Regions from separate parts of the Clostridium sp. CTA-17 genome, predicted to be linked through region 3. Evidence: riboswitches for the same ligand, from Rfam matches in the RefSeq annotation. Region 3 holds a riboswitch; each other region holds the start of a gene.
The links. Region 3 has a riboswitch for thiamine pyrophosphate ahead of thiC (phosphomethylpyrimidine synthase ThiC). Riboswitches for the same ligand answer to the same signal wherever they lie in the genome.
Positions count from the first base shown of each region.

Region 1: linked by a shared signal. The riboswitch ahead of thiS (sulfur carrier protein ThiS) and the one ahead of thiC (phosphomethylpyrimidine synthase ThiC) in region 3 are both predicted to bind thiamine pyrophosphate.
Region 2: linked by a shared signal. The riboswitch ahead of thiT (energy-coupled thiamine transporter ThiT) and the one ahead of thiC (phosphomethylpyrimidine synthase ThiC) in region 3 are both predicted to bind thiamine pyrophosphate.
Region 4: linked by a shared signal. The riboswitch ahead of thiD (bifunctional hydroxymethylpyrimidine kinase/phosphomethylpyrimidine kinase) and the one ahead of thiC (phosphomethylpyrimidine synthase ThiC) in region 3 are both predicted to bind thiamine pyrophosphate.

Region 1 is NZ_BAAABF010000002.1:20,382-28,211, forward strand. It holds gene ACYUCG_RS04420 (alpha/beta hydrolase) at 1-26, shown strand, start outside; gene msrB (peptide-methionine (R)-S-oxide reductase MsrB) at 73-516, shown strand; gene ACYUCG_RS04430 (DUF6483 family protein) at 574-873, shown strand; gene ACYUCG_RS04435 (RelA/SpoT domain-containing protein) at 925-1,734, shown strand; gene ACYUCG_RS04440 (MFS transporter) at 2,070-3,770, shown strand; TPP riboswitch at 3,817-3,920, shown strand; gene thiS (sulfur carrier protein ThiS) at 4,044-4,238, shown strand; gene thiF (sulfur carrier protein ThiS adenylyltransferase ThiF) at 4,314-5,123, shown strand; gene ACYUCG_RS04455 (thiazole synthase) at 5,247-6,011, shown strand; gene thiH (2-iminoacetate synthase ThiH) at 6,024-7,127, shown strand; gene ACYUCG_RS04465 (thiamine phosphate synthase) at 7,162-7,743, shown strand.
Region 2 is NZ_BAAABF010000002.1:285,900-293,729, forward strand. It holds gene ACYUCG_RS05600 (hypothetical protein) at 67-402, shown strand; gene ACYUCG_RS05605 (alkaline phosphatase family protein) at 471-1,754, shown strand; gene cax (calcium/proton exchanger) at 2,195-3,241, shown strand; gene ACYUCG_RS05615 (pyridoxal phosphate-dependent aminotransferase) at 3,383-4,459, opposite strand; gene thiT (energy-coupled thiamine transporter ThiT) at 4,568-5,263, opposite strand; TPP riboswitch at 5,355-5,458, opposite strand; gene ACYUCG_RS05625 (sodium-dependent transporter) at 5,553-6,866, opposite strand; gene ACYUCG_RS05630 (histidinol-phosphatase) at 7,215-7,830, opposite strand, start outside.
Region 3 is NZ_BAAABF010000001.1:109,249-117,078, forward strand. It holds gene ACYUCG_RS00465 (NUDIX hydrolase) at 1-168, opposite strand, end outside; gene ACYUCG_RS00470 (hypothetical protein) at 471-833, shown strand; gene ACYUCG_RS00475 (biotin--[acetyl-CoA-carboxylase] ligase) at 1,038-2,024, shown strand; gene ACYUCG_RS00480 (NERD domain-containing protein) at 2,180-3,265, shown strand; gene ACYUCG_RS00485 (DUF4184 family protein) at 3,535-4,269, shown strand; gene ACYUCG_RS00490 (hypothetical protein) at 4,459-4,764, shown strand; gene ACYUCG_RS00495 (dUTP diphosphatase) at 5,011-5,661, shown strand; TPP riboswitch at 5,912-6,012, shown strand; gene thiC (phosphomethylpyrimidine synthase ThiC) at 6,162-7,472, shown strand; gene ACYUCG_RS00505 (phosphoribosylformylglycinamidine synthase) at 7,710-7,830, shown strand, end outside.
Region 4 is NZ_BAAABF010000002.1:366,315-374,144, reverse strand. It holds gene recQ (DNA helicase RecQ) at 1-839, opposite strand, end outside; gene thiE (thiamine phosphate synthase) at 1,068-1,691, opposite strand; gene thiM (hydroxyethylthiazole kinase) at 1,684-2,481, opposite strand; gene thiD (bifunctional hydroxymethylpyrimidine kinase/phosphomethylpyrimidine kinase) at 2,493-3,287, opposite strand; TPP riboswitch at 3,361-3,470, opposite strand; gene ACYUCG_RS06050 (patatin-like phospholipase family protein) at 3,594-4,433, shown strand; gene ACYUCG_RS06045 (LacI family DNA-binding transcriptional regulator) at 4,529-5,542, opposite strand; gene mglB (galactose/glucose ABC transporter substrate-binding protein MglB) at 5,760-6,824, shown strand; gene mglA (galactose/methyl galactoside ABC transporter ATP-binding protein MglA) at 6,899-7,830, shown strand, end outside.

The DNA.
Region 1 (7,830 bases), on a different contig from region 3:
TAAAAGATTATCTTGAAAGAATGTAAATATAAAGCATTAAAATAATAATAAATAAAAAATGGAGTGATCATTTTGAAATATACAAAGAAAGAAAAAGAGGAATTACAAAAAATCTTAACTGAGGAAGAATATTATGTTACTCAAGAAAATGGAACTGAAAGACCTTTTACAAATGAATATTGGGATTTTAATGAAGAAGGAATATATGTAGATGTTACAACAGGAGAGCCTTTATTTACTTCAAAGGATAAATTTCACTCTTCTTGTGGATGGCCTGCCTTTTCAAAACCAATAGATAGAAGCATAATAAAAGAAAAGATAGATAAAAGTCATGGAATGATTAGAACAGAAGTTAGAAGTAGATTAGGAGATTCACATCTAGGTCATGTATTTTGTGATGGACCAGAGGATTTAGGTGGATTAAGATATTGCATAAATTCTGCTTCTTTAAAATTCATTCCAAAGGAAGAATTAAAGAAAAATGGATATGAAGAATATTTAGAGCTTTTTAAATAGAGTTATGTATTTTAAAAAAGAGCATATAAAAAAGGAAATAGAAAAGTAGGTGTTTTAATGGGATTCTTATTAAATAATGATGGAGAAAATGATTTTCTTTTAGCTGATACTTATTCAAAGGATGATATTTTTTGGATAACTTTAAGAGGATTAATATCTAAAGGTAAAATTGATGAGGCAGAGGATATGCTTTTTAAAGAAGCAGAGAAAAATCCTTCTATTGAAATATATGAAATAGGAGAAAAAATGTATAACTTGCTAGCTAATAAAAGTGAAGAAGAACTAAAAAAATGTAATTTCTCCAAAGAGGAAATTGATTTAGGTTTAGAAGATTTAAAGAGGTTAATAGAGAAATAGAGCTTATAGTGTATTACATACAACAATAAATTAAAACAAGGGGAGATAGTTATGAGAAGTTTAAATAAAGAAGTTTTTCTTCAAAAATATCCTCACGTAGAAGAACACATAGAAAAAAATAAAATTAAATTTGAAGATTTAGAGAGAATATATAATGATTTTGTAAAGTTTGAGGGGTCTTATTATAATCAAGCTGATTTTATAGCAAATATACTTCGTTCTAATGAAAATGTTCATTCTGTTAAATCAAGGATAAAAAATCCAGATAGATTAATAGAAAAAATAATACGAAAAACAGAAGATAGAAAAGAAAAATATGGTGAGGATTTTTACTTTAACGAGTATAACTATAAAAATGAAATAACTGATTTAATAGGAATAAGAGTTTTACATATATTTAAGGATCAATGGAAGGATATACATGATTTCATAATAAAGACTTGGAATGTAATTGAAATAACAGCAAATATAAGAGATGGAGATGATAGAAGTATATTTGATAATCTGGGTATTGAAGTTATATCAAGACAATCAGGATATAGATCAGTTCATTATTTAGTTGAACTAAATTTTACCCAAGATAGTACAACAATAGCTGAGATACAAGTAAGGACTATTTTTGAGGAAGGATATGGAGAAATTGATCATAGACTAAGATATTCCCATCAAGAGATACCAGAGATATTAAAATCTAATCTTTTGCTTTTTAACAGAATTGTAGGAAGTGCAGATGAAATGGCTTCTTTAATAAATATGCTAAATAATAATTTAGATGATAAAGACAACTATTATGAAACTAAGCTAAAAGAAAAAGATGAAGAAATAAGAAAATTAAAGGAACAAATTGAGCAGTTAAAATAGCTAAAATGGGTTATATCAAAATAATTGGTGAATAAAACTTACAAATATTGAGTAAGACACTATTTATAGGTTTTATACTTTTATTTTGATATAGCCCTTAATTTTTAGAAAATATAATGTTAACAAAATATTAACTAAATATGAATAAAAATAAAATAAATACTGGGTTTTAATGAATTTTGGGAGAATTTAAGAAAATTCAAACTTTGATTTTAGAAGTTTTAGATAGTAAACTGAACATAATTCACTGTGAGTTTTATTAATAGTATTTAAAAAAATAATATTAATAAAAGTCACACTTAGAATAAGTAAAAACTTAAGAAAGGGTGACAATAATGAAGAAAAAATCAGTTGGAATTACCATGGCTGTCTTTTTACTAGGAATATTCATGGGAGCTATTGATTCTGGCATAGTTTCACCAGCAAGAGATATAATAGCTGAGGGATTAAAAGTTTCACAGAATGCTAGTGTTTGGGTTGTAACAATATATACCTTAGCATATGCTGTATCAATGCCTCTTATGGGAAAACTTTCTGATAAGTATGGTAGAAAAAAAGTTTACATGGTTTCAATAACTCTATTTGGACTAGGTTCCTTACTATGTGGAATATCAGACTATGTAAATAGTTATACATTTTTATTATTTTCAAGGGCTATAGAAGCAATAGGTGGCGGAGGTATAATGCCAATAGCTACAGCGTACATAGGAACATCATTCCCAGTGGAAAAAAGAGGTTCAGCTTTAGGAATGATTGGAGGAATATATGGAATAGCAACAGTTGTAGGACCAAGCTTAGGTTCTGGAATACTTTCTATCTTTGGAGATAAAAACTGGGGCTTTTTATTCTTAGTAAATGTTCCAATCAGTATAATAATATTACTTATGGCAACTAAATTAGAAGAAAATACTTCTGCACAAGGAATTAAGAAGTTAGATATTCTTGGTTCAGGTGTATTAACCATATTAATCTTATCATTAATGTATGGAGCTACAAACTTAAGATTCTATGATTTCACTAATTCAATAAAATCACTAGATGTTTGGCCATATCTTTTAATATTTATAATATCAATTCCAGTATTAGTTTGGGTAGAAAGAAAAGCCGAAGATCCAGTAATAAACTTATCTTACTTTACTAATAAGGAAATAGCTATAACTTTAATATTAAGCTTTGTTGTAGGGTGTGGATTAATGGCAACAGTATTTATTCCTCAATTTAGTGAAAATATATTAAGAACTCCAATGGGGAGTGGTGGATATATAGTTACAATATTTGCAATATTTGTAGGTATAGCAGCACCTTTAGGTGGAAAATTTATTGATAAAATAGGGGTTAAAAAAGTATTATTAATAGGTATGTGTTTAGTTATAATAGGTAACCTTTATCAAGGATATGTAACAACTAAACACCCAGGTATGGTTAATTTAGTAATAGGACTAGCTATTATGGGATTTGGGTTAGGCTTCTCTATGGGAACACCAATAAACTATTTAATGCTTAGCTTAGTACCGGATAATGAGGCTACAGTTGGACAATCAGCAGTATCATTAGTTAAATCTATAGGTATTGCAGTTTCACCCAATATTCTTATTAACTTTATATCAGATGCTGGTAGAAGAGTACCAGAAGCATTACAAAAAGTTATGCCACATGTGGATGGAATGTCTAATATAATGTCAAACAGTGGTGGAGCTTCAAGCTTTGCTAATTCAATGGGAAATGCTAGTGTTACGAATATATTTAGTCTTATAAAAGGAATGGTACAATCACAATTTGCAACTTTAGGAGACAAGTTTGCTAATAATCCTCATATGAACATTGACATGATTGAAAAATCATATATGCAAAGTTTAGATGGAGCTAAAAATGCAATAGAAACTGCATTCCAACAAACAATGAATACTGGATATACTAAATTGTTTTTAACATGTGCTATTATAGCTTTAATAGGATTAATATTAACAGCTATGTTAAATAATAATTTAATAACAATGAAAAATAGAAGATTAGAAAATAAGGAAAAAACTAATTGATAAAAAATGTTTTTTGAGTTATGATAAATAAAAATAAATAATTTTAAGATATTGCTAGGGGTGCTGTAAAAGGCTGAGAGGGATTTTTAATCCTAACTCTAATAACCTGATTTGGTTAATACCAACGTAGGGAAGTATATTTTAAGTTGTGATTTTTCATATTAGAAAATATTATTATGATTAATTAGAGAATATATTTTTAAAGGTTTAGCAATATTGCTAAACCTTTTTTGTTGGTATAAAAGCGATAGTTATTGGGAAAGAGGTGAAAAGATGATTGTTAATGGTAAGAAGTTAGAAAAGGGTGAACTTAATACAGTTTATGATTTACTAGAAAGTTTAAATGTAAATAGTAACAGGGTTGTTGTAGAACTAAACAAAGAGATAGTTAATTCCTGTAATTATAATGAAATATTACTTAATCATGAAGATGTAATTGAGATTATTGCCTTTGTTGGTGGAGGATGATTAAGAATGATTTAAGAAGTCTAAACAATAAAAGGTCATTGAAAATAAAAGAGAAAAAAGATAAGAGGAGCCTTTATGAATATAAAGATTAATGAAAAGTGGAGAGAGGTAAAAGAAAATTGCACAGTGTATTCTTTAAAAAATGAAGAATTTCCTGATTCTCATGTTATAGTTTTAAATGGATTTCCACTTGTAGAAGATAAGGAGCTTAATGATGGAGATAGGGTTGTCTTTATAAAAAAGGGAATTATGCCTAATAAAGAGGAGTTAGAAGAACTAATGGTATCTAGGCATACACCAGGTATTCATGAAAAACTAAAAAGAATTAAGGTTTTAATAGCTGGATGTGGAGGCCTTGGATCTAATATTGCTATTTCCTTAGGAAGAATAGGGGTTGGAAGTATAAGTTTAGTAGACTTTGATATAGTAGAACCTTCTAATTTAAATAGGCAACAGTATTATATTGAGGATATTGGAGAATTTAAAGTAACTGCTTTAAAAAGAAACTTAATTAGAATAAATCCTTTTATAAAAATAGAAGCTTTAAATCTTAAGCTTTCTGAAGATAATATGGGTATTTTACAAGGAGCTGACATAATAATAGAAGCTTTTGATAATCCAGATTACAAAGCCTTATTAGCTAATTATGTTTTAAGTAATATGAAGGACAAATTTTTGATTTCCTCTTCAGGAATGGCTGGCTTTTATGATTCAAATTTAATAAAAACAAAGCAAATAACAGATAAGTTTTATATTTGTGGAGATTTAGTAAATGAAGCTAGGGAAGGCTGTGGATTAATGGCTCCTAGAGTGGCTATATGTGCAAATCACATGGCTAATTTAGTTATAGATATAGCTGTTAATAAAATAGAATTTCAAAAATAAATAATAGTAAAAATAGAGTGAATTTTAATTGCTTTTTAGACAGAGTTTATATATAAAAAATAAAATACTAGTCTAAAATATGAAGAAATAAGAAGAGTAGTGAGTAGAAAAGGGGAGTTTTTTATGGACAAGTTAATAATAGGTGGAGTAGAAATAAAAAATAGACTTTTTGTTGGAAGTGGTAAATATCCTTCAAATGAAATAATAAAGGATGTTTTAGAGGGAAGTGGCTCTCAAGTTATAACTTTAGCTTTAAGAAGGGTAGATTTAGATAATAAGGAAGAGGATATTCTTCAAAATATACCTAAGGATGTAATACTACTTCCTAATACTTCTGGGGCAACTAATGCAGAGGAGGCTATTAGAATAGCAAGGATAGCAAGAGCTATGGGATGTGGAAACTGGATAAAGATAGAAGTTATATCAGATTCTAAGTATTTGCTTCCAGATAATGAAGAAACCATAAAGGCAACTAAGGTATTAGCTGATGAAGGCTTTATTGTCCTTCCTTATATGTGTCCAGATCTTTATGCAGGAAGAAGATTAATAGAAGCTGGAGCGGCAGCTGTAATGCCACTTGGTGCACCTATAGGAAGCAATAGAGGGTTAAAGACTAAAGAATTGATTCAAATAATGATAGATGAATTAGATATTCCTATTATAGTTGATGCAGGTATAGGAAAGCCATCACAGGCTATGGAAGCCATGGAAATGGGAGCGGCAGCTTGTTTAGTTAATACTGCCATAGCATCCTCAGAAGATCCTATAAATATGGCTAGAGCTTTTAAAATGGCAGTAGAAGGTGGCAGATTAGCTTATGAAGCTAAAATGGGAAGAGAATCAAAGTTTGGAAATGCTTCATCTCCACTTACTGGATTTTTAGATTAGGAGATGATTTAATTGAGTTTTTATGATGTAGTAGAAAAATATAGAGATTTTGATTTTTATGGATATTTTGATTCTGTAAAAAAGGAAGATGTATTAAGAAGTATTTATGAAAGAAATAAGAGACCAGAGGATTTACTTAATTTAATATCTCCTATGGGAGAAGAGTTTTTAGAAGAAATGGCTCAAGAAGCAAGAAATCTATCCTTAAAATATTTTGGAAGGACAATATTACTATATACACCTATGTATATCTCAAATTATTGTGTAAATAAGTGTTCATATTGTGGGTATAATGTAGAAAATAAAATATGTAGGAAAAAATTAAATCAAGAAGAAATAGAAAAAGAGGGGGAAGCTATTTCAAAGGATGGATTTAAACATATTCTAATATTAACAGGGGAAAGTGAATATCATACTCCAGTAGAGTATATAGAAGAGAGCATTAAAACTTTGAAAGAGAAATTTCCTTCCATAACCATTGAAATATATCCAATGACAGAAGAGGGATATAAAAAGGTGGTAGAAGCAGGTGCTGAAGGGCTTACTGTATATCAAGAGACCTATGATGAAAAAGTATATGATAGGGTTCATGTGGCTGGTCCAAAGAAAAATTATAAATTCAGATTAGAAGCTCCAGAGAGAGGAGCAGAAGCTGGAATGAGAAGCATAAGTATAGGAGCCTTATTAGGATTAGCTGATTTTAGAATAGATGCCTTCTTTACAGCAATGCATGGAAAATATTTAAGAGATAAGTATCCTCATATAGATATAAGTTATTCAGTGCCAAGAATAAGACCCTGTGAAGGAGGGCTTAAAAAGTTAAATGAAGTTGATGATAGGGAGCTAGTTCAAATACTTTTAGCCTATAGACTATTTGATCCTCAAGGGGGAATAAATATATCTACTAGAGAAGGAAAGGATTTTAGAAGAAATTTAATTCCCTTAGGAGTGAGTAAAATCAGTGCTGGAGTTTCTACTGAAGTTGGAGGTCATTCTTTAAAAGAAAAAGGTACAAGCCAATTTGATATAAATGATGAAAGTTCTGTAAGTGAAGTTAAGGAATTAATAAAAAGTCAAGGGTATCAACCTATATTTAAGGATTGGCATAGATTTTAAAATAAGTTTTTAATTTTATAAAATGGTGATTTTTATGTTTTTAATAACCAATAGAAAGTTAGTAAATAGGGAAAAATATTTTAATACCATAGAGGAAGCAGGTAAATATGGTGTTAAAAATATAATTTTAAGAGAAAAAGATTTAAGTACAGAGGAATTAATAGAGGTTTATATAAAAATAAGAGATTTAGTTCCAAAGGAAACAAATATAATAATAAATTCCAATATTGAAGCAACAAGGATTTTGAAGGAGAAGTTTATTCATTTAAGCTTTAAGGATTTTAAGAGAAATTTAGAAGATGTTAAATCCTTAGAGGTTGGAGTATCTGTTCACTCTATCTTAGAGGCCATTGAAGTTGATAGATTAGGGGCAAGCTATATATTAGTATCTCCTATTTTTGAAACACAATGTAAGAAGGGTGCAACTCCTAAGGGAATTGATTTTATAAAAGAAATTAAGGAAAAGGTAAATTGCAAGGTCATAGCCTTAGGAGGAATAAATGAACATAACTTTAAAAAAGTATTAGGGGCTGGTGCTGATGATTTTGCATGTATGTCACTTTTATTTATGAGTAATAATATAAAGAAGTGCCTAAATACTTTTAAAGTTCTTTAAATATATGTAGGCTTACTTAAAGAAAAGTGTAAATTATATGATTATTAATAGAAATATGATATAATTGATATTAATTAATAATTACAA
Region 2 (7,830 bases), on a different contig from region 3:
TATATGGAAAAATATGTATGATAGGATTATAATTGAATTGTTAAGTTATTAATAGGGGGAGAATATATGGGAAGTAAAGTTTTTGAGAGAAAAAATAGAGTTTATGATTTAAAATATAGTGATGACGTAGGTAAAATTTGCAAACCTTATAAAATAGCTTCAAATATAGCTTGGATTGTAGTTGTAATTGCATTAATAGAGCCTAGAGTTTTATTGCCTACTTTTTTATTAAGCTTATTAATGTTTTTAAGTAAGAAAATGAAAGTATCATGGAGGGTAAGTACTTTTTTAGAAAAGGTGAGAAATGGAAGGATTGATGAGGGCAAAAAGATTTTAAGCAAATTACAAGGTGATATAGATATGTCTCTTTATAAAGAACTTAAAGAGTTATTAAAAATATAAAAATTATCATTGACATAGAGGATAAAAGAATTAAAATAATTTAATAGGAACAGGAGATGATAATTAGAATGAATAATAAATACATGGTGGTAATTTCTTTAGATGCAGTATCTTCAAAAGATATTGAAATAATGAAGGAATTACCTAATATATCTAAGCTAATGAAAGAAGGAGCTCTTATAAAGAATGTAGAAACAATATATCCTTCTTTGACATATCCAGCTCATGTATCCATTATTACTGGAAAATATCCAGCTAATCATGGAATAACAAATAATATAGTATTAAATTTTAAGGATGAAAATCCAAATTGGAACTGGTACGGAAATAAAATAAAGGGAGAAACTCTTTTGGGACTAGCTAAGAAAAATGGTCTTAAAACAGCTTCAGTGGTTTGGCCAGTTACGGGAAAAATGAAAATAGATTATAATATGCCAGAAATATTTGAGACAAAACCTTGGCATAATCAAATAATCATGTCTGCTTTAGCTGGAAGTAAAGTTTATCAATTTAGTATGAATAAAAAGTTTGGGTCTCTTAGAAAAGGTACAAAGGAGCCTTATTTAGATAACTTTGTTACAGCATGTGCTAAGGAGACAATAAAAAAATACAAGCCTAATTTAACTATGGTTCATCTAATAGATGTAGATTCTCATAGACATGATTATGGATATGAAAGTTTAGAAGCCTTAGAAGCTTTAAAAAGACACGATATTAGAGTAGGAGAGATAATACAGTGTTTAAAAGAGGCAGGGATATATGAAAACACAACATTGATTTTACTAGGAGATCATAGTGCAATAGATACTCATAAGGTAATAAGGCTTAATAGTATCTTTAGGGAAGAAGGATTAATAGAATTAAAGGATGGAAAGCTTAAAAGCTTTAAAGCAATAGCTAGGGAATGTGGAGGCTCATGTTATATTTATTTAGATAATAAAAATAAAGAAGATGAGAAGAAATGTTTAGAGAGCTTGGAAAAGCTTAAGGAAGAAGGCGCTTTAGAATACATATTAAATAAGGAAGAGGCCATAAAAGCTGGAGCTAATGATCAATGTGATTTTATGGTAGAAGCTACTAGAGGATATTATTTTTCAAATGAATATGAAGGAAAAGTTATTGAGGAAACTAAAGATATAAGAAAAAAACATACTTATAAAGCAGTTCATGGATATTCCCCTAGAAAAAATGATTATGGAACATTCTTTTTAGCTTTTGGAAGAGGAATAAAATCAGGTGTTGTTTTAGAGGAAGGTAAGCTTATAAATCATGGACCAACCTTAGGAAGAATATTAGGTTTTAATTTTCAAAATGCAGATGGAATAGTTGAAGAGAGAATATTAAAATTGTAATAATTTTCTAGAATTTTGAATAAAATAATTAATTGAATAAAATTGTTGAAATTGTCGCAAAATTATGATATTTTAAAATAGTAGAAAAAATATTGCCAAAAATTATTTCATAATGTAGATATGTAATTAATTAAAAGAACGCTTAAAATAGCGTTTTTTTTGCTTTTAAGAATAACTTTAGAAAAAAGCTCTATAATAAAAGTTGATTTTGATCATACTAAATATATAATTCAAGTTTTATAAAAAGATAACTATTATCTTTTTATAAATATAGCTAAGATATATTTAGTTTTTTATATATTGATAAAATAAAAATTAGTTTAAAATATAGATTAATGTTAATATTTTAAATAGGTAAATTAAGAATAATTTGTTAAAATAGTTAACAAAAGTGATATAATTATCTTTAGTAAAATTATTTTATATATGGAGGACTAAAGATGAAAATACTAAAATGGCTTTTAATATTTATTCCTATAAGTATTATAGGTGAATTTATGCATTTTTCTCCAACTCTTATGTTTGTATTATCTGCTTTGGCAATAGTTCCTTTAGCAGGTCTTATGGGAGAGGCAACAGAGGAAATATCATTTTATACTGGGCCAAAATTAGGTGGTTTTTTAAATGCTACCTTTGGGAATGCTACAGAACTTATAATTTCATTTTTTGCATTAAAAGATGGTTTGTTTGATGTGGTTAAAGCTTCTATTGCAGGTTCTGTAATAGGAAACATATTATTAGTACTAGGTGCTAGTATGCTAGCAGGAGGATTAAAATATAAAACACAAAGTTTCAATAAAAAAGTAATGGAAACTAGTTCAAGTATGTTATTATTTGCTGTTATTGGATTAACAATTCCTGCTATATTTATGCATACAATAAAACCAGAATTTTTAAACACAAAATATGAAAGTTTAAGTGTAATAGTTGCTGTAGTAATGTTTGCTATATACATATTAAGTTTAATATTCTCATTTTTCACTCATAAGGATATATATGCAGTGGAACAAGATGAGGAAGATGGAGAAGCTAAATGGTCATTGAAAAAGGCCATAACAGTGCTTGTTGTAGCTACAGTAATAATTGCCATAGAAAGTGAGTTCTTAGTTGGGGCAGTAGAACCAATGACAGAGACTCTTGGGTTAAGTAAGCTTTTTGTAGGTATAATATTAATTCCTATAATAGGTAATGCTGCAGAGCACAGCACAGCAATAATAATGGCAATGAAAAATAAAATGGATGTTTCAGTAGAAATAGCTATAGGATCAAGTTTGCAAGTTATTTTATTTGTGGCTCCAGTATTAATATTTTTAAGTCTTATATTTAAGCCTATGAGCATAATATTTAATGCCTTTGAATTAGTAGCTTTAATAGTTTCTGTACTTATAGCTAATAGAATTGTTAATGATGGAGAATCAAATTGGCTTGAAGGAGTACAACTTTTAGCTGTTTACATAATAATAGCAGCTATGTTTATGATCGTTTAAATTAAAAGATTAATTAAATAAAACAGGTAAATTTTAAAAAGTACTAATAATATTAAATAAGATATAATTTCAAAAATTAAGAGGTTGCATATATAATTAATAATAAAAATTATGTATATGCAACCTCTTATTTATATTAAATTATAAAAATAAATTTTTAAGATTTTCTATAAGAAGTTTATTATCTTCAGGTTTTAAGACACAAACCCTAAAGAAATATTCATTTAAACCTTCAAAAGAAGAGCAGTTTCTTATTATTAATCCTTTTTCTAAAAGTTTATTATAAAGTTCAGTAGCAGTGAACTTTTTAGATGTAATTTTACAAAGTATAAAGTTACTGTAACTTTCATATACCTTTAAGTCCTTTATTGAACTTAATTCTCTAAATAGATAATCTCTTTCTTCTTTTAATTTAGAGGTATTTGATAGAATATACTCTTTATCCTTAAACATAATTTCTCCCATTGTTGTAGCAAAGATATTTATGTTCCACAAATCAAGTTTTTCAACCATTGACTTTTTAATTTCTTTATTAGAAATAAGTCCATAACCTAATCTTATACCTGGAGTTGAGAAAAATTTAGAAGTTCCTCTAATTACAAATAGATTATCAAATATATCAACCAGTGGAGTAGAGGAGTAAATTTCAGGCTCTGTAAACTCAACATAAGTTTCATCAACCATGAATATTGATGAAGTATTTTTTAATAATAGAGAAATTTCATCCTTTGAAAAAGCAAATCCAGTAGGATTATTAGGATTACAAATTATAACTAAATCAAACTTTGAAGATTTTATGCTATCTATTAATTTATTAACATCTATTTTAAAATTATCTTCTTCCTTTGAAAAAAACTTAGTTATTTCACAATTTATCTTTTCAAGTTCACTTTCATATTCTGAATAAGATGGAGAAAGTAATAAAGCTTTTTTAGGGTTAATAACACTTATAAAAGAGGATATTAGTTCCGTAGCTCCACTACCAACTATAATATTTTCTTTTTTGCAATGACAATATTGAGAGATTGACTCCTTTAAATCTGTATATTTAGGATCTGGGTATATAGAAACCATATCAATATTATTTAAAAGTGCATCTTTAGCTTTTTTAGATGCTCCAAATGGATTTATATTTGAACTAAAATCTTTAATATCTGTTTTATTTAGACCTAATTCATTTGATAAATCAAATAAATTAGCACCATGATTAATATTCATAAGTACCTCCTAAGTTTATGTAACTTTTTATCTCTTAACTATAGTATAATTCTTTAATTAAAAAATAAAAAGGTCTAGATTTTAATGAAATCTAGACCTTACTTTATTTTAAGATGCGTATTTGCTTGTTACGCTTTTAGAATTTATGGCTTTAATAAGTCTATTAACAGGTAAAATACCTAAAAGAACTACACATATTAAACCATCAGCTCCTATTAAAGAACCATTTACTAAAAATGAATATAGAATTGGAGACATTCCTTCAGGAGCAAAGGCTCCAAAGAAAACAACTCCTGAAATAAAGTGAGCTAAAAATTTTAAAAATATTGCTACTATAGCTCCTGAAATTCTATGGTTTTTAAAGAATCCTGCTACTCCTAATGCCATATATGGTATAGGATAATCAAATAATACTTGAACAGGATGAAGTATGTATGGATCTATAAATAAAGAAATTATACCGAATAAAAATCCAGTAAGCATTCCAACTAATGGACCATAAGCATAAGCAATAAGTATTATAGGAATCATACTACCTAAAGTTATTCCTCCACCTTGAGGAAATTTATATATCTTTAGCATGTTTAATACAGCAGTAAGTGCTAAAGCAATTCCTATTGTTGTAAGCATTTTTGCATCAAATTTGATGTCTTTAGCCTTTATAAGTAAAACTAATATTATTAGGACTCCTATTAAAGTAAGAATTGTTAGTGGATTAGTTACAATCTCCTTAAAATTTCCTCCTAAATTAATTGATGAAAAACTTTGAATAAAATCATTTATTATTTGTGAAAATGACATCATAGTTTTTACCCCCTCCTTAAACTTTAAGTGTGCTTAGAGAGTCTAAAGAATGTAAATAAAAAAACCGAATCTAAATATAGATCCGGTTTAAATACAGCCCTAAACGCTTCCCTACGCTGGAATTAACCAGATCAGGTGTTGAGGGTTAATGATAAATAATCATCTCTCAGCCTAAAGGCACCCCTAGCACATGAAATAATTCTAAGTTTATTTTATATGCAAATTGCAATTAGGTCAAGTGATATTAATTATTAAATAAAAATTTTTATTTAAATTTTGATATTTAAATTTAACCTATACCACCATATATTATTCCAAGAATTATTACTAGTATAGTAACTAAGATAAAAATGTATTTCCCTAAAGGAATAAACCATTTTCCAAGTTTTTTATGAGCTCCCTTATTTACTTCTATTAATACATTTTCGCCACCAATAATATAGTAGAATACAACAGCTACCAGTAAAGCACAAAGTGGAGAAATTATTATTGTAATAAGATTTGAGAAGTTATCAAAGATTCCCATATTTAATGATAAAGGTATTCCACATAAAAAACAAAGGACTGATATTGCAATTGAAGTTTTTATTCTATTTGACTTAAAGTGAGCCATGAATGCTTCAACAGGACCCTCTAACATATTTACAGAGGATGAAATAGCAGCAAATATTACACTAAGAAAAAATAATGTACTTAGTAAGGCACCAAAATTCATACCTTGAAATATTTTTGGTAAAGTTATAAATAATAAAGATGGCCCTGATGAAGGATTTAATCCGTAAGCAAAAACTGCTGGCATAATCATAAGAGATGCTAAAAGAGCAGCCAAAGTATCAAATATGGCAGTTTGTATTGCAGATGATGGAATATCAAATTTATCATTTATATAACTACCATAAACAACCATGCCGCATCCATTTAGGGAAACTGTGAAAAAGGCTTGACCAAGAGCCATTACCCAAGTATCTATTTTAAATAAGTTTTCCCATCTTGGAACCAATAGATATTTGACTCCTTCAAAAGAACCAGGTAAAGTTAGAGATCTTATGATTAAAATTATAAAAATTAAAAGAAGGAGTGGCATTATTATTTTATTTAATTTTTCTATACCACGGCCTATTCCTAAACAAACTATTATTAAAGTTAATATTATTGCTAGGGCAAACCAAAAGATTGTATTAGGTGTACCAGCAAAATTACTAAAGTAAGTAGTAGTATCAATAGTATTAATAGATCCAGTTAAACTTAAGAAAAAATATTTAAGAATCCAACCTATTACTATAGAGTAGAATATAAAAACTCCTGTTAATCCTATAGGAGGGAGCATACCAAAGAATTTTCCTCCCTTTAATGATTTGCTTTTAAAAGATTCAACTATACCAGTATATGAACCTGCTTTAAACTTTCTACCAAAGGAAAATTCAGTTATAAGACCTGTAGTTCCAAGTATAAAAACAAATAAAAAGTATGGTATTAAGAATGCAGCACCTCCATATTGACCAAGTCTGTAGGAAAATAACCATATGTTACCAAGTCCTAAAGCAGCGCCAACACAGGATATTACAAATCCAAACTTTCCAGTAAAATTTTCTCGTTCTTTCATTTAAAATACCTCCTAGATTTTTATATAAATATAAAAAAATAGGTCATATAGTTAAACTATACGACCTAGGGTATTAAAACTCTTTATTAAGGCCATATAGTATTACCTATGTGACCTATCTTTATAACGAAAATTAAGCCATCATAGATACAATCCAAAATTCCTTTGGAGTTTGTATCTATGACTGCATATATTCAATCATAAATACAAACTATCTATAATAGCAATAATAAGAATTATTAAGTTTTGCTTTTATTAAGTTTGTACTATTTATCATAAAAAATTCTCCTAAAAACAAATTTATATTGATTATATACCTAAAAATATTAAAATGCAAGGATTTAATTTTTAAATATTATCAATAATATTTAAATTAAGATTGTTAGCAAGGGTATAGGAATAATCCATAGTATTATCCCAAAGATCATAAGGAGTGTGACAATCAGAGTTAATTATGGTTTTAACCTTTGCTAAAGAAACCTTATTCCAAAACTTTTCATAGGGATAAGGGAATCTTTCTCCATCAGAATATTTTTTCTTTCCTCTTCTAATACCGTTTGCATTAAATTCTAATATGAAATCATATTTTTTTGCTGTATCAATAATTAAATTACAGGCTTTATCACAATTTTCATCCCAAGGAAAATCATTTATAAAGATTAAATCAGGGTGAGCTACAAAGTCAAAGTATCCACTTTTTATGCCAAGACAAATACTTTCAGCGTATTCTATATAGTCTTTAGTACTTTCTAAGGAATATGTATTTTTTAATTCACCATTTTTAGTTAAAAATAAATGCTGACCTAGAGCTAAGTAATCAAATTTCAACTCATTTTTAAGATAATTATAATAAAAATCATCTGAAGGTAAATATTCTATTTCTAAACCAATTTTAATATGAATAAAATCTTTAAATTTTATTTTAAGCTTTTCTAAAGTAGACTTATATTCCTCAAGTTCATTA
Region 3 (7,830 bases):
ATTTCTTTCTTTATTTACAGCAAAGGCTGAGCTAGTTAAATGAGCAATAGTATTATCTCTTGTTAATATATCATCAAAATCATTTAAGCATCTTAAAAATAATTCTTTATCCCTTTCTTCTTGTTCGTTAAAAGGAATATAATCTTTTATATCTTCAATATAATTCACCTTAAACACCACCTAGTTATTTTTATTTAAATTATACATCAAAATAAAAAAATAAGATTAAATAATAAAGGTTAAATTTTAAATTATTAACAAAATTTTAAATAAAAATTGGAAAATTATTTTCTTTTTTCTTTTTGTAGGATATAATCATATTACTGAGAATAATAAAATAAATAGTTTATTATTTTTAATACTTTATTATAAATTAGAATCCAAAATTTTTTATATAAATAAAAAACCACACAAATAATATAATTAATTATCTTTAAAGAACCAATGAAAGAGTTAAGGAGATGATTTAAATGGAAAAAGACATAAAAATTAATGAGAGTTTAATTTCAACTTGTAATGATGATTATTTAAATGCTATGTCTTTAGTAAAAGAAAAATTAAGTATATACTTAGAGGAACCTAAAGTGTTTTCAAATGAATATGTTTTAGGAACACCAGGATTTAAAGACAATTTAAGAGATAATTTAAAAAGAGCATTAGCAATAATTTTTGATTTTGTTGCAGTTTATAAAAAATACGAAGTAAATGAAAATATAAAAAATATTTTAGAAAAGGCTAGAAATATTTATGCTATCTTAGAAGAAGCACAAGGAAATATTAATGAGGATGTTTTAAAATCATTAAGAGAAATTAGAGCAATAGAATTTAAATAGTTTTTATGGAAAGGTTAGTAATATTAAAAGTTGCTAACCTTTTTTTATATAAAAAATTATTTTAAAATTTAAATTGTAGACTTAAATATGAAAAAAGGTTGTCAATAATAGGCATAAAAAATATAATCAAGGAGAGTATTAATTAATAATTAAAGAAAATTAGTTTTAATAAGTTTAATATAAATAAATTAGGAGGCTAGTTCAATGTCAGTTAAAGAGTCAGTGTTGAAGATTCTAGAAGAAAATAGGGAGAGAAGTATATCAGGAGAAGAATTAGCTAAACATTTATCAGTTTCTAGGGCCGCTATATGGAAGGCTATAAAATCTTTAAGGGGAGAAGGATACAATATTTCTGCTGTAACTAATAGAGGATATCAGTTAACAAAGGATAATGACTTAATATCGCCAGAGGGAATAAAAATATTTTTAAATCCTAAATATAGTGACAACTATATAAGGGTATATAAAACTATAGATTCAACTAATCAAGAAGCTAAGAAGCTTTTAATGGATAATGACATACCACATGGTACAATATTACTTGCAGAGGAACAAACAGCAGGTAGGGGCAGATTTCAAAGAAAGTTCTTTTCACCTTCTAACAAAGGAATATATATGAGTGTTATTTTAAGACCTAACATAGAACTTTCAAAAGCTATACATATAACAACCTCAGCAGCCATATCTGTTTGTAGGGCAATAGAAACATTAACTAAAAAAAGACCTAAAATAAAGTGGGTTAATGATATATTTTTAGATGATAAAAAAATTTGCGGTATATTAACAGAGGCAACAGGAAACTTTGAGAGTGGAAGAGTTGAAAATGTTGTTGTTGGAATTGGAGTGAATTTTAAAACTGATTCAAAAGATTTCCCAGAAGATATAAAAAATATTGCAGGATCAATATTTCAAGGAGAAAAGCCAACTGTTACAAGAAATCAGTTAGTTGCTGAGATTTTAAATGAACTTTTTGAATTATGTGAAAATCTAGAGGATAAAAGCATAATGACAGAGTATAGAGTTTTATCTTTAGTATTAGGAAAAGAAGTAAGTTTTTTAAAGAATAATAAGCTGAATAAAGGATTGGCAATTGATATTACTGATGAGGGTGCTTTAGTTGTTAAGTATGAAAATGGTGAAATAGATTACTTAAATTCAGGTGAAGTATCAGTAAAAACATTAAATAAGTAATTTTTAATAATTAAGGAAGAGTGTTAGAAGCAATTATTTTTAAATGTTTCTAACACTCTTTAATTTTATGATTTTAGCTTAAAAATACAGTGTTAACAAAAAGTTACAAAATATGCTACAATATGAATGAAATGTTAATAGGAGGTAGTATATAAATGTTAAAAGAAATTATTTTCGGAATTTCTTCTATAAAGGAACCTACATGGCTTAAAGAATTCAATGAGAATAATAAACAATTAGAAGATTTAAAGATTCTTAGTGGAAAAGTTTATAGTGAGAAAAAGAAATTAATAGATAGAGATATTATGTACTTAACTTATGGTATTGAGGGAGAAAAAAATGTTAGTTATGAAATAAAAAATTCCTATATACCAATGTTAGCTTTACATGATATTAGGATAGAGGACGGGGAATCAGTTGCCCAAATGGATTATATTCTAATAACTAAAAGTTTTATTTTAGTCTTAGAAACTAAGGCCTTAAGTGGAGATATAACTGTAAATGAGTCAGGAGAATTCATAAGATATTTTAAAAATAAAGAAGGAAAAGTTTATAGAAAGGAAGGAATATATAGTCCAGTAGCTCAAAATGAAAGACATGTTAGAGTATTAACTGAGTATTTAAAGAAAAATAAAATGATAAAAAAATATCCTATATATTCTTGTGTAGTAATTGCAAACTCTAAAAGTGTAATAAATAAGTATAAAGCACCAAAGGAAATAAAATCACAAATTATAAAATATGATCAATTAACATCTTTTATAAAAGAGAAATTAAACTATCATAAGATAAAGCAAGATTTTAAGGTTTTAGATAAAGTAGAATATTCAATAGGTAAATTTTTATTAGAAAATAATAAACCTGTAGAGTTTGATTATTATAAAAAATACTCCTTAAGTGAAGAGGATTTTATAAAAAAAGAGTCAGAAGTATGTAGTGAAGAAAAATCAAACAATGATAATTTTAATGATGAGGTTTTATTTAATAGAGATAATAAATCTTACGAAGGTAAAATATTAAGTAGTAAGAATAAAGAAGAACTAAGGAGAAAACTTAAACAATTAAGAATAAATTTTGCAATAAAAGAAAAACTTCCTCCTTATTGCATTTTTAATGATGAGACTCTAAATGATCTTTTAGATAAAATGCCAAAGAATAAAGAAGAGCTTATGAAAGTCAAGGGATTGGCTAAGGTGAAGATTAATAAATATGGGGAAGAAATATTAGGAGTTTTAAATTAAAATGGAATTTTTAAAGAAAAATGAGTTATGGTTATTAATAATTAATGTTATTTTGTTTCTTGCAATAACTTCAGTAGAGTCTCAAATAAATAAAATAATATTTTTTATAATATTTCTCTTGAATAATATTCTTATTTATTTAGTACAAAAAAATAATTCAAATAAATAGGTTTCATGTTAATGGATTAAAAGAAAAATTTTGGTCGTTTTTACTTAGTCTTTTATATGTTATAATTGGGTAATATTCAATATAATAAGGGGGAGTAAGTATGCCTTTTACCCTAGCGCATCCAGCAGCTGTAGTTTTTTTAAAGAATAAAAAGTTTAATCTTACAGCTTTAATTTTAGGGAGTATGGCTCCAGATTTTATATATTTTCTTAATTTTAGACCTTATGGAAATTTAGGACACCAAATATTAGGCTTTTTTATATTAAATTTGCCTTTATGTATTTTATTAGCGTATATTTTTCATAACTTTATAAAATCTCCACTTATAAGTCATTTGCCGAGACCTTTAGATAACTGGTATGGTTACTTAAGAACAGAACAATTTGGCTTACATTCATGGAAAGAAGTAATTGTTTTCATATATTCAGCTTTGTTAGGAATGATTACCCATGTTTTATGGGATGGATTTACTCATAAAACTGGATTCTTTGTGCGTCATATCACTTGGCTCCAACAAAAAATTATAATATTTGGTGGACATGAAATTTATATATATAAGTTAGTTCAACATACAAGTACTGTTATTGGAATAATTATAGTATTATTTTTCTTATATAAACTTAGGGATAGTAATACTAGAATTTTGTGGGGACATAAAAGTTTTAAGGATAAGTTTATATATGATTTAATAGTTATAATAACTGCAATAATAGTTTTAGTTTTAAGCTACATAATATTTAAGCACTTAAGTATTCCTTACGGAATTGGAAACCTTGTGGTTTCAAGTATAAATGGGATTTTTATTGGAGTTTTAATTGCTTCCTTTAAAAAATAATTTGTAAAAAGATATATTTTTATTAGTTTATTCTTTATGTTTATACTAAAAATAAAGAAGAGTATTATCTCTATAGATTGGGTGGATTTAAAGTCTAAATGATATATTAATTTTAATTGTAAAGTTCACTTACTATTCTTTAAAATGGTATAATATAGCTATTAAGGATGAATTGAAAGGGAAGAAACTATGGATAGAATGCTTTTATTACAAAATATATTGGAAGCATTAGTGTTTGTTGTATCAACAATTCTATTTGCTATTGTATATGGATTAATTGATAAAAAAATAAGATTAACTGATAAAATATTTGGAGCTTTTAAGATCAATCCTAAGTGGGAATGGATTATCCACATAGTTATAGCTTTAATTTTAATTGTGTTAGTTCATTATTTTGGAGTTTATATATTTAAGATATGGAACTTAGTAACTGTATTTATAACAGGTGCTATTGCTGGAATTTGTATATATAACATGAATAGAAATAATTTTTAAAAATTATTTTAAATAAGTAAAAAGTAACAGGTTAGATTGATTAAACCTGTTATTTTTTTATAAAGAATTAAGTTTTTCTATAAAAAAATTCTTAATAAAAGTAATAAGTTGTAAATGTAAGAATAAAGAAAATATATTAACAAAATGTTAATAATACAACTTTCAATTAAGAATATGGATGATTTACACATTTGTTAATAAGGGAAATTTAAAATATAATTTTTACTAAAGATGGAGGTGAGTTTTATGGCTGGAGAACAAAGAGTAAGAGATGTATATATTCAATATGATAAAAATGGAGAAACACCTAAATATGAAACACCATTAGCCGCAGGAGCAGACCTTTTTGCAACAGAGGATATGGTTATAAGACCCTTTGAAAAGGTTGCAATTCCACTAGGGTTAAAATTTGCAATTCCTGATAATATGGAGCTTCAAATTAGGGCCAGAAGTGGACTTTCTTTAAGAACAAACTTAAAAATTTCAAACTCAATAGGAACTATTGATGCTGATTCAGTTAGTGATATATCAGTAATTTTAGAAAATAATTATAATATAGCCAATCTTCCTTATGAGATAGCTAATGATATAAGTATATTAGATGATTTAAAAAATAATTATACTGAAGTAAGATTAAGCGACTATTTAGAATCTAAAGGACATGATGTAAGTTCTTATGAGGATGAAGGGAAAAAAGCTTATAAAAAATTATTAAAAACATATATTTATTTAGATAAGAATGGAAATCCATATGGAACTATATACATAAAAAAAGGAAATAGAATTGCTCAGATGGTTTTAGCAAAATATTATAAAGCTAATTTTATAGAAACAGATGACGTTTCTAAACTTAAAAGTGTAAATAGAGGCGGTGGATTTGGTCATACAGGCTTTTAAAATTCCATTGTTTTGTAGAGAAAACTTAAATTATAATATATAAATCGGAATAGTTAGGAAAGTTTTAGAATGAGATAGGAACTTATTCTAAAGCTTTTTTAATTTCTACTTATATTTTACTTGGTTTTAATTTAGTATATTTTTTATACTTAGCTTAAATAATTATTAAGTATATTATTACTTATTTTTATAAATTTACTTGAAATTGAAAAAAATTGATAGTATAATTTAGAAAAAGTGAATATTTAATCGTAAGTGCTAGGGGTGCATTTTATATGCTGAGAGGATAATATCTAACCCTTAAAACCTGATGTAGTTAGTACTACCGTAGGGAAGCATAAACTGTTGTTTATTTATATTTATGCTTTAAAAAGTTATAAATGTATCTATATAAGTGTTTATTAAGCTTGCCTTAGGGCAAGCTTTTATTTTTTATAAAAAAATAGGATCCTATATTAATTTAACTGCGCAGTTAAAAAATTAAAATAAGGAGAACTAATATGAATTATACAACTCAAATGGATGCTGCTAAAAAAGGAATAATAACAAAGGAAATGCAAGTAGTTTCAGAAAAAGAAGGAATTAATATTGAAACTTTAATGAATTTAATGGCTGAAGGAAAAATTGTAATACCAGCTAACAAAAATCATAAGAGTATAAGTGCAGAGGGTGTTGGACAAGGGTTAAGAACTAAAATAAATGTTAACCTAGGAATTTCAAAGGATTGTGCCAATATAGAATTAGAGTTAGAAAAAGTTAAAAAGGCAATAGATATGAATGCAGAATCTATAATGGATTTAAGTAATTATGGTAAAACTTATGATTTTAGAAAAAGACTTGTAGAAGTTTCTACGGCTATGATAGGAACTGTACCAATGTATGATGTAGTAGGTTTCTATGATAAAGAGCTTAAAGATATAACTGTTGATGAATTTTTTGAAGTTGTAGAAAAACATGCAAAGGATGGAGTTGACTTTGTTACTATACATGCTGGATTAAATAGAGAAACAATTGAAACTTTTAGAAGAAATAAAAGACTTACTAATATAGTTTCTAGAGGAGGATCTCTTCTTTTTGCATGGATGGAATTAAATAATAGAGAAAATCCTTTTTATGAATATTTTGATAGATTATTAGATATATGTGAAAAGTATGATTTAACTTTAAGTTTAGGGGATGCTTGTAGACCAGGTTCAATAGCTGATGCAACTGATGCTGTACAAATCAAAGAATTAATTACTCTTGGAGAACTAACAAAAAGAGCTTGGGAAAGAAATGTACAAGTAATAATAGAGGGACCAGGTCATATGGCAATAAATGAAATTGAAGCTAATGTTTTATTAGAGAAAAAATTATGCCATGGAGCACCATTTTATGTTTTAGGACCAATAGTAACTGATATTGCACCAGGATATGATCATATAACAAGTGCTATAGGAGGGGCTATGGCGGCTTCTTATGGAGCAGATTTTCTTTGTTATGTAACACCAGCAGAACATTTAAGACTTCCTAATTTAGATGATGTAAGGGAGGGAATAGTTGCCACAAAGATAGCGGCTCATGCAGCTGATATAGCAAAAGGAATTTCAGGAGCAAGAGACATAGATAATAAAATGAGTGATGCTAGGAAAAGACTAGATTGGGACGAGATGTTTTCTTTAGCAATAGATAGTGAAAAGGCCATTAGATATAGAAAAGAATCTACTCCTGAACATAAAGATAGTTGTACAATGTGTGGAAAAATGTGTTCTATAAGAAATATGAATAAGATTCTAGAAGGAAAGGATATAAATCTTTTAAGAGAAGACTAAAAATATTGGAGATATATTAAAAAATATTATTCGAGACTTTTAATATATCTCTATTTTTATTCTTAAATACGAACTTTAATTAATAAAAATAATATAAATACGTCTAAAATCATCTGAAAAACGAATGTTTAAATAATTTTAAATATTGACAATACGTATTTAAGGTGGTAATGTTTAATTAACGAATGATTAATTTTTAATCATTAATAATGTTCGTGTTTTGAATGGGGGATTAAAATGTCTGGTATTAGAATGGTATTTGTAGAAAAAAAAGCTGGTTTTAATGTGGAAAGTCAGATATTACTTAAGGATTTTAAAGATAATTTAGGAATTGAAGCTTTGGAGGATGTAAGAGTTT
Region 4 (7,830 bases), on a different contig from region 3:
TTAAAATTATCATTTAAAAATTCTTCTTGGTAATAATTTTTTTCCTTATCTTTCAAGGATCCATGATATTTCCCTACACTTTTCCCTCTATAAAGCATGTGTTTATAAAGTTCCTCAACTTCATTTTTAGTTGAGCAATAAATTATTCCTGACTCTTCATCATGTTCACTTATAATTTCACTTATACACTCTAATTTATCAACTTCTTTTAATACATTTATCTCCAAATTATCTCTACTAAAGCTCCCCTTATAAATAAAGGGATTATGAAGACCTAAAAGTTCAATAGAATCCTTCATAACTATCTCTGTAGCCGTAGCTGTAAAGGCTGTAATAATTGGTCTTTTCTTTAAATTACAAATAAATGGTTTTATCTTGCTATAACTTTTTCTAAAGTCATGGCCCCACATTGATACGCAGTGGGCTTCATCAACTACAATTTGTGCAATATTAGCTTTTTCTATATTATCTAAAAAATATCTATTTTCTAATCTCTCAGGTGATACATAAAGAAGCTTCAATTCTCCTTTTATGAATTTCCTAATTATATTTTTAACCTCTTCAAAGTCATTTCCTCCACTTATATAAGCAGCATTAATTCCTAAGGAATTTAAATTATCAACTTGATCCTTCATAAGAGATATTAAGGGAGAAATAACAAGTGTTGTTTCTTTAAAAATATAAGCAGGTATTTCATAACATAAAGATTTTCCACCTCCAGTAGGTAATATACAAAATACATCCTTTCCACTTAAAATCTTATCTATTACCTCCTGTTGACCTTTTCTAAACTCCCTATATCCAAAAATATTATTTAATACCTCAAACTCTCTTCTCATATCATTCTCCTAAAATTACTACTTATCTAACTTATATAAAATTAAGACCATACTCAAATAAGCATATCTAAAATTAAATTGTGACTATCTAAAATTAAGATTTAATTAAAATAGTCCTTAAATTATAAATATTATACTATAAAATAAACTCTAAATAAAAAAGAGATTCTATAACTTAAGAACCTCTTTTTGATTATTTCATATTTTAAGTTTAATATTCAAAATTTCTTATTTACTAAGAATATTTAAAAATTCCTTGCTTTTTTCTCTTATATTATCACTATTTAACAAAGCAGATATAACAGCTACCCCATCTAGATTTTCTAAAATATCCTTATTCAAGTTATAAGGAGTTATACCTCCAATTCCATAAAGTGGAATATTAGAAACAAATTTTATCTCTCTTAAAGTTTCTAAGGTCATTAATGTTGCATCATCTTTACTGTTAGTTGAAAATAAAGCTCCAACTCCTAAGTTATCTGCTCCATCTTTCATAGCTTTTAAAGCTTCCTCTTTATTATGAACAGTAACACCTATAATTGCATCCTTTGGCATTATTTCTCTTGCTATAGAAACCTCCATATCATCTTGCCCTATATGAATTCCATGAGCTTTTACTGCTAAGGCTACATCTATTCTATCATTTACTAAAAATAATGCTCCAAACTCATCACAAAGCTTTTTTAAAGCCCCAGCTTCTTTACACATTTCTTTAGTTTCTTTATTCTTTGCCCTATATTGAACAATGGATACCCCTCCAATTAAAGCTTCCTTTGTTTTTTCTAAAAGCTCATTAAAAGGAATCCTATAGTCTGTTACTAAATATAATTTTTTCGCATCTTTATTACTCATAAATAACCTTCTCCCTTTCCTTTATTATTTCATCATTAATAATTGAAAGTTCATCTAAAAGATTATGCTTAAATGTCATTAACCCTTCTTTTTCTCTTAATCTTTCCTCAGCTAATTCTCCACATATTCCCCATGCAGTTACTGCTTTAACCACTTCTTTAAATCTTAAATCTTTATGGTCATAAAAACTTAAAGCTAGTGTTAATAAAGCTCCTAACATACATCCAGTACCTGTAATTTTACTCATTTTATAAGTTCCATTTTTAACACTTGCACTTTCTTCTCCATTAGTTATAAAATCAACCACTCCAGAAACAACTACTATAAGATTTCTTTCTCTTGCATATTCCTTTATCTTATTTTTTGTATTTTCACTTAAAGAATCATTAAAGGAATCTATTCCAATTGAATTTGAAGTTTCACCTATAAGGTTTTTTATTTCAGCTAAATTCCCCTTTATAAGTGAAGGCTCTCCCTCTAGTATTAATTTTTTAGCAAAATCTCTTCTAAGTTTGGATGCTTGTACACCTACTGGATCTAAAACAGAGGGAATTCCTTTTTCCTTTGCTATTTTCATAGAAATCATTGATGACTCCATTTGGTAAGGTTCTAGAGTTCCTATATTGACTAATAATCCATTAGCCATTCCAGTTATCTCTTTTAATTCATCATGATGTGTAGCCATGAGAGGTAAGCCGCCATAATTAATAGTTACTTGTGCTAGATCATTAACTGTAACATAATTAGTTATCATATGTATTAAAGGGTTTTCTCTTTTCAAAACTTCCATTTTTATTCCTCCTAGTAAAATTTATAGAAATGATGTGTTGGTCCAACACCCTTTCCAAGTTCAAACCCATTTTTTATAGCACCTGTAATATATTCTTTTCCACATCTCACAGAATCAACTATATTCATTCCCTTTGATAAATTAGCTGTAATAGCTGATGATAAGGTACATCCTGTTCCATGGGTATGCTTTGTATCTATTCTCTCTTCATCAAAAAGAGTAAAGTTTTCACCATCATATAAAATATCTGTAGCCTCTCCTTCTAAATGTCCACCCTTAATTAAAACATTTTTTGCTCCTAATTTTTTAAGATCACAGGCTGCCTTTTTCATATCTTCTATTGTAAGTATTTCTCTACCTAACAATTCCTCTGCTTCTGGTAAATTTGGAGTCATTAAAGTAGCTATTGGTATTAATTTCTCTATCAAAGTATTTTTTGCATCATCTGATAAAAGCTTAAATCCACTTTTTGAAATCATAACAGGATCTAATACTATTTGAGGTAATTTTTCTACTCTTCCTAAAGCATTACTTATAGCTTCTATTGATTCAATTTTAGATACCATACCTATTTTTATGGCACCTACTTCTATATCATTAAAAATAACCTCTATCTGTTTTTCTATGATTTCAGGAGTAACATCCATTATTCCAAAAACTCCTTGAGTATTCTGAGCTGTTATGGCAGTTATTATACTCATTCCGTAAACTCCATTAGCGGAAAAAGCTTTTATATCAGCCTGTATTCCTGCTCCCCCTGAACTATCTGACCCTGCAATTGTTAATGCATTAAATAATTTACTCATATTTTTCACTCCTTCTAAAAAAGAAAAAGCATATACAGCCCTAAGGCTATATATGCTTTAAAATCAATTTAAATATATGTATCTTGGGCTTCCCTACGCTGGTATTAACCAGATCAGGTTAAAGGGTCAAGAAATTTCATTTCTAATCTCAGCCAGACACTACTGGCCCCCCTAGCTATTTTTTATGCTATTTTCTAATCCAAATGATACCATAGCTCCTTTTCTTTTTCAACATATCTTTTTTTGAATTTTTTTAATTTAAGGATTATAATCTTAAATATATCGTGAACCTTAGGAGGATATTTTATGGTTAGTTTAGTTTTAGAAGGAGGAACTTTTCGTCCTATTTTTAGTGCAGGAGTTATGGATGCTCTTCTTGACAATAATATAATATTTCCTTATTGTATTGGAGTTTCAGCAGGAATAACTAATGGTTTTTCATATTTTTCTAATCAAAAAGGAAGAAATATTGAAATATTAAAAAAATATAGAAATGATAAAAGATATTTAAGCCTTTCTAACTTCTTTAGATGTAGAAGCATCTTTGGTTTAGATTTTGTATTTGATGAATTAGCAAATAAACTCTTCCCTTATGATTTTGATGCACTTTCAAATTATAAGGGAAGAGTTTTAGTAGGTGTTACAAATGCTAACACAGGAAAAACAGAATACTTAGATGGAAAAATTAAAGATGAAAAATATATGGCTTTGAGAGCTACTTGTGCTATCCCTATACTTTTCCCAGCAATAAAAATAAATGGAAGTGAATATTATGATGGTGGACTTTTAGATCCTATTCCAATAAAAAAAGCTATAGCAGATGGGAATGAAAAACATTTAATAATTCTTACTAGACCTAAAAGTTATAGAAAAACTTTAGGAAAAAGTAATAAGTTAGCATCTAAAATAGTTGGACGTAAATATCCTAATTTAAAAAATTCATTTTTATCAAGACATATAAAATATAATGAAACAATAAAATTTTGTGAAGAATTAGAAAGAGATGGGAAGGCAATTATAATAAGGCCAAATGAAGATGAAGCTATTGAAAGCTTTGAAAAAGATGTAACCAAATTAGAAGATGCTTATAATTCAGGATATAACGCCTGTATAAAAAACTTAGAAAAAATTAAAGCTTTATTTTAATCTTAGTTACATTTTAAACATAATCAAAAAAGACTACATGGGAAAACTCTAAATTTCCATGTAGTCTCTTTAGTTAAACAAAAGTAAATTTATCTTTAAAGTTTTTTACAACTTTCTCTTTCTATAAGTTTTACAGGTAAAACTATTTTCTTAGATATTTCTCTTCCTGTCCTCATTCTCTCTAAAAGTGTATCAACTGCAATACTCCCCATATGATCAGTAAAAACTTTTATTGTTGTTAAGGAAGGTGTTAAAAATTTAGCAGTACATATATCGTCAAACCCTAATATACTTATATCCTCTGGTATCCTTAATCCTTCTTCAAATATTGCTTTATAAGCTCCTATGGCCATAGGATCGCTAGCTATAAAAAATGCTGTAGGAAGATCCTTCTCTTTTAATATCCTCTTCATAAGTTCATAACCATGCTCTGGTAAAAATCTTCCCTTTAGAACCCACTCTTCTTTATAGTTTCCCATTTTCTCCATATATTCTTTAAAAGTTTTTTCTCTATAATTTACTTTTCTCGTAGATTCATTTCCATTATGTGGAATTGATTCACCACCTAAATATCCAATATCTTTATGTCCTAAGGATGTTAAATAATCTAAGCAAAGATTTACTCCATATTTGAAATCTACTACTACTGAATCGTGTTTCCACTCCTCTGGAGAAGAATCTACAAAAATTATGTTTTTAGATAACTTTTCCATTAAGCTTATCTCTTCTTCTTCAAATATTCCAATAGCTAATATTCCATCTAAATCTGTATATTCTTTTGTACCTTCATTAATTATTTTTTGAAAATCTATTGGTTTAAATTTAATTTTCTCTTCACTACACTTTTTCTCAACAGCCATTCTTATTGAAAGAAAATATGGATCGTTTAATTCTTGTATTTCTGTATACCAATAAACTATACCTATGGTGTAATTTTTTATTTTATTTTTTCTTTCTTTTACTGGTATATAATTTAACTCTTCAGCTATTTCCATTACTTTTTTTCTTGTTTCTTCAGACACATTAAGTGTTTCATCTAAGTTTAAAACTCTAGATACAGTAGCTATTGAAACTCCAGCACCTTTTGCAATATCTTTAATAGTAGCCACATAATCACTCCTTACTTTTCTTATTTTATATTATATATTTTTTTACTAAAATTTTCTAACCTTTTCTTTATACAATCTATAAAATTTAACTAAATAAATGTAAAATAATACTTATTTTATTATTTTTTAACAAAAATCTCTTGTTTAATTTCCAATTTATGTTATAATTGTTTTAAAATTACAATAAAGTTTTAAGGTAAAATAGGGAGGACTTATTATGAAAAAGAAAGGTTTAGCACTAATTTTAATTTCAGCTTTAACTATGGGTACTTTAGTTGGTTGTGGTGGAGGTTCAGGCTCTACTGGATCATCTGGTGATACACCAAAAGAAAACGATTCACCTAAGATAGGAGCTACAATTTATAGTTTTGAAGATAACTTCATGTCATACCAACGTAGAAATATAGAAAAACTTTGTGATGGAAAAGCCGAGTTATTAATGAATGACTCTCAAAATAATCAATCTAAACAAATAGAACAAGTGGATACTATGATAGCTAAGGGTGTTGATATTCTTGCAATAAACTTAGTTGATCCTAAATCTGCTCCTACTGTAGTAGATAAAGCTAAAGCAGATAACTTACCAGTAGTATTCTTCAATAAGGAACCAGACGAATCTGTTATGCAAAGCTATGATAAGGTTTGGTATGTTGGTACAACTTCTGAAGAATCAGGAATAATCCAAGGGGAAGTAATGGCAGAAGGTTGGAAAGCTAATCCTGCTTGGGACAAAAATGGTGATGGAAAAATCCAATACGTAATGCTTAAAGGAGAACCTGGTCACCCTGATGCAGAAGCTCGTACAAAATACTCTATTGAAACACTAAATAAGGCAGGTATAGAAACTGAAGAATTAGCAATGGATACAGCTATGTGGGATTCAACTAAGGCTACTGAAAAAATGGATGCTTGGATTGCTAAAAATGGTGACAATATAGAAATGGTAATTTGCAACAATGATGGAATGGCTTTAGGTGCTATTTCTTCTCTTGAAAAAGCAGGCTATTTAGATGGAACTCCTGAAAAATTTGTTCCAATATATGGTGTTGACGCCATCCCAGAAGCCTTAGATAAAATTAAAGCTGGTAAAATGGCTGGTACAGTATTAAACGATGCCAAAAACCAAGCTCAAGCTCTAGTGGATTCTTGTATGAATTTAGTAAATGGAAAAGATATAACTGATGGAACTAGTTGGAAACTTGATGATAAAAAATCAATTCGTGTTCCATATGTAGGAATAACTAAAGACAATATCAACGTTGCTGAAGATTCATATAAATAATTTATAAAAAATAAGGGGGCTATATCAAAATAAATTTTGATATACGCCCTTAATAAAACAGGAGGTAAAAAAAGATGAAAGACTCTTCAAACCTGTTAGAAATGAGAAATATCTCTAAAGAATTCCCAGGAGTTAAAGCCTTAGACAATGTAACCTTAAAAGTAAAAAAAGGTTCTGTACATGCCTTGATGGGAGAAAATGGTGCTGGTAAATCAACATTAATGAAATGTCTATTTGGTATATATCACCCTAATTCAGGAGAAATTTTTATTTCTGGCCAAAAGGTACAATTTAAGAATTCAAAACATGCCCTAGATAATGGAGTATCTATGGTTCACCAAGAGTTAAATCAAGTTAGAGAAAGAAATGTTATGGATAATCTTTGGCTTGGTAGATATCCTAAAAAAGGGCTTTTTATAGATGAAAAGAAAATGTATGATGAAACAGAAAAAATCTTTAAAGATTTAGATATAAATGTTAATCCTAAGGATAAAGTTTCTACCCTATCTGTTTCTCAAATGCAAATGGTTGAAATAGCAAAGGCTGTTTCATATAACTCTAAAATAATAGTAATGGACGAGCCTACTTCCTCTTTAACAGAAAAAGAAGTAAGTCATCTATTTAAAATAATAAACAAGCTTAGAAAGCAAGGAATAAGTATAATTTACATTTCTCACAAAATGGAAGAAATCTTAGAGATTTCTGATGAAGTTACCATAATGAGAGATGGTAAATGGATTGCTACTGAAAAAGCTTCAGATCTGACTATGGATTTAATAATAAAACTTATGGTTGGACGTGAACTTACTGATAGATTCCCTAAAAAGGATCATACTCCTAAAGAAACTATTTTAGAAGTAAATAATCTTAGTGATGCAAAAAATGAATTAAAGAATGTTTCCTTTAAACTTAGAAAAGGGGAAATTTTAGGAATTGCAGGCCTTGTTGGTGCTAAAAGAACTGAAACCTTAGAAACCTTATTTGGCCTTAGAGAAAAGGGGTCTGG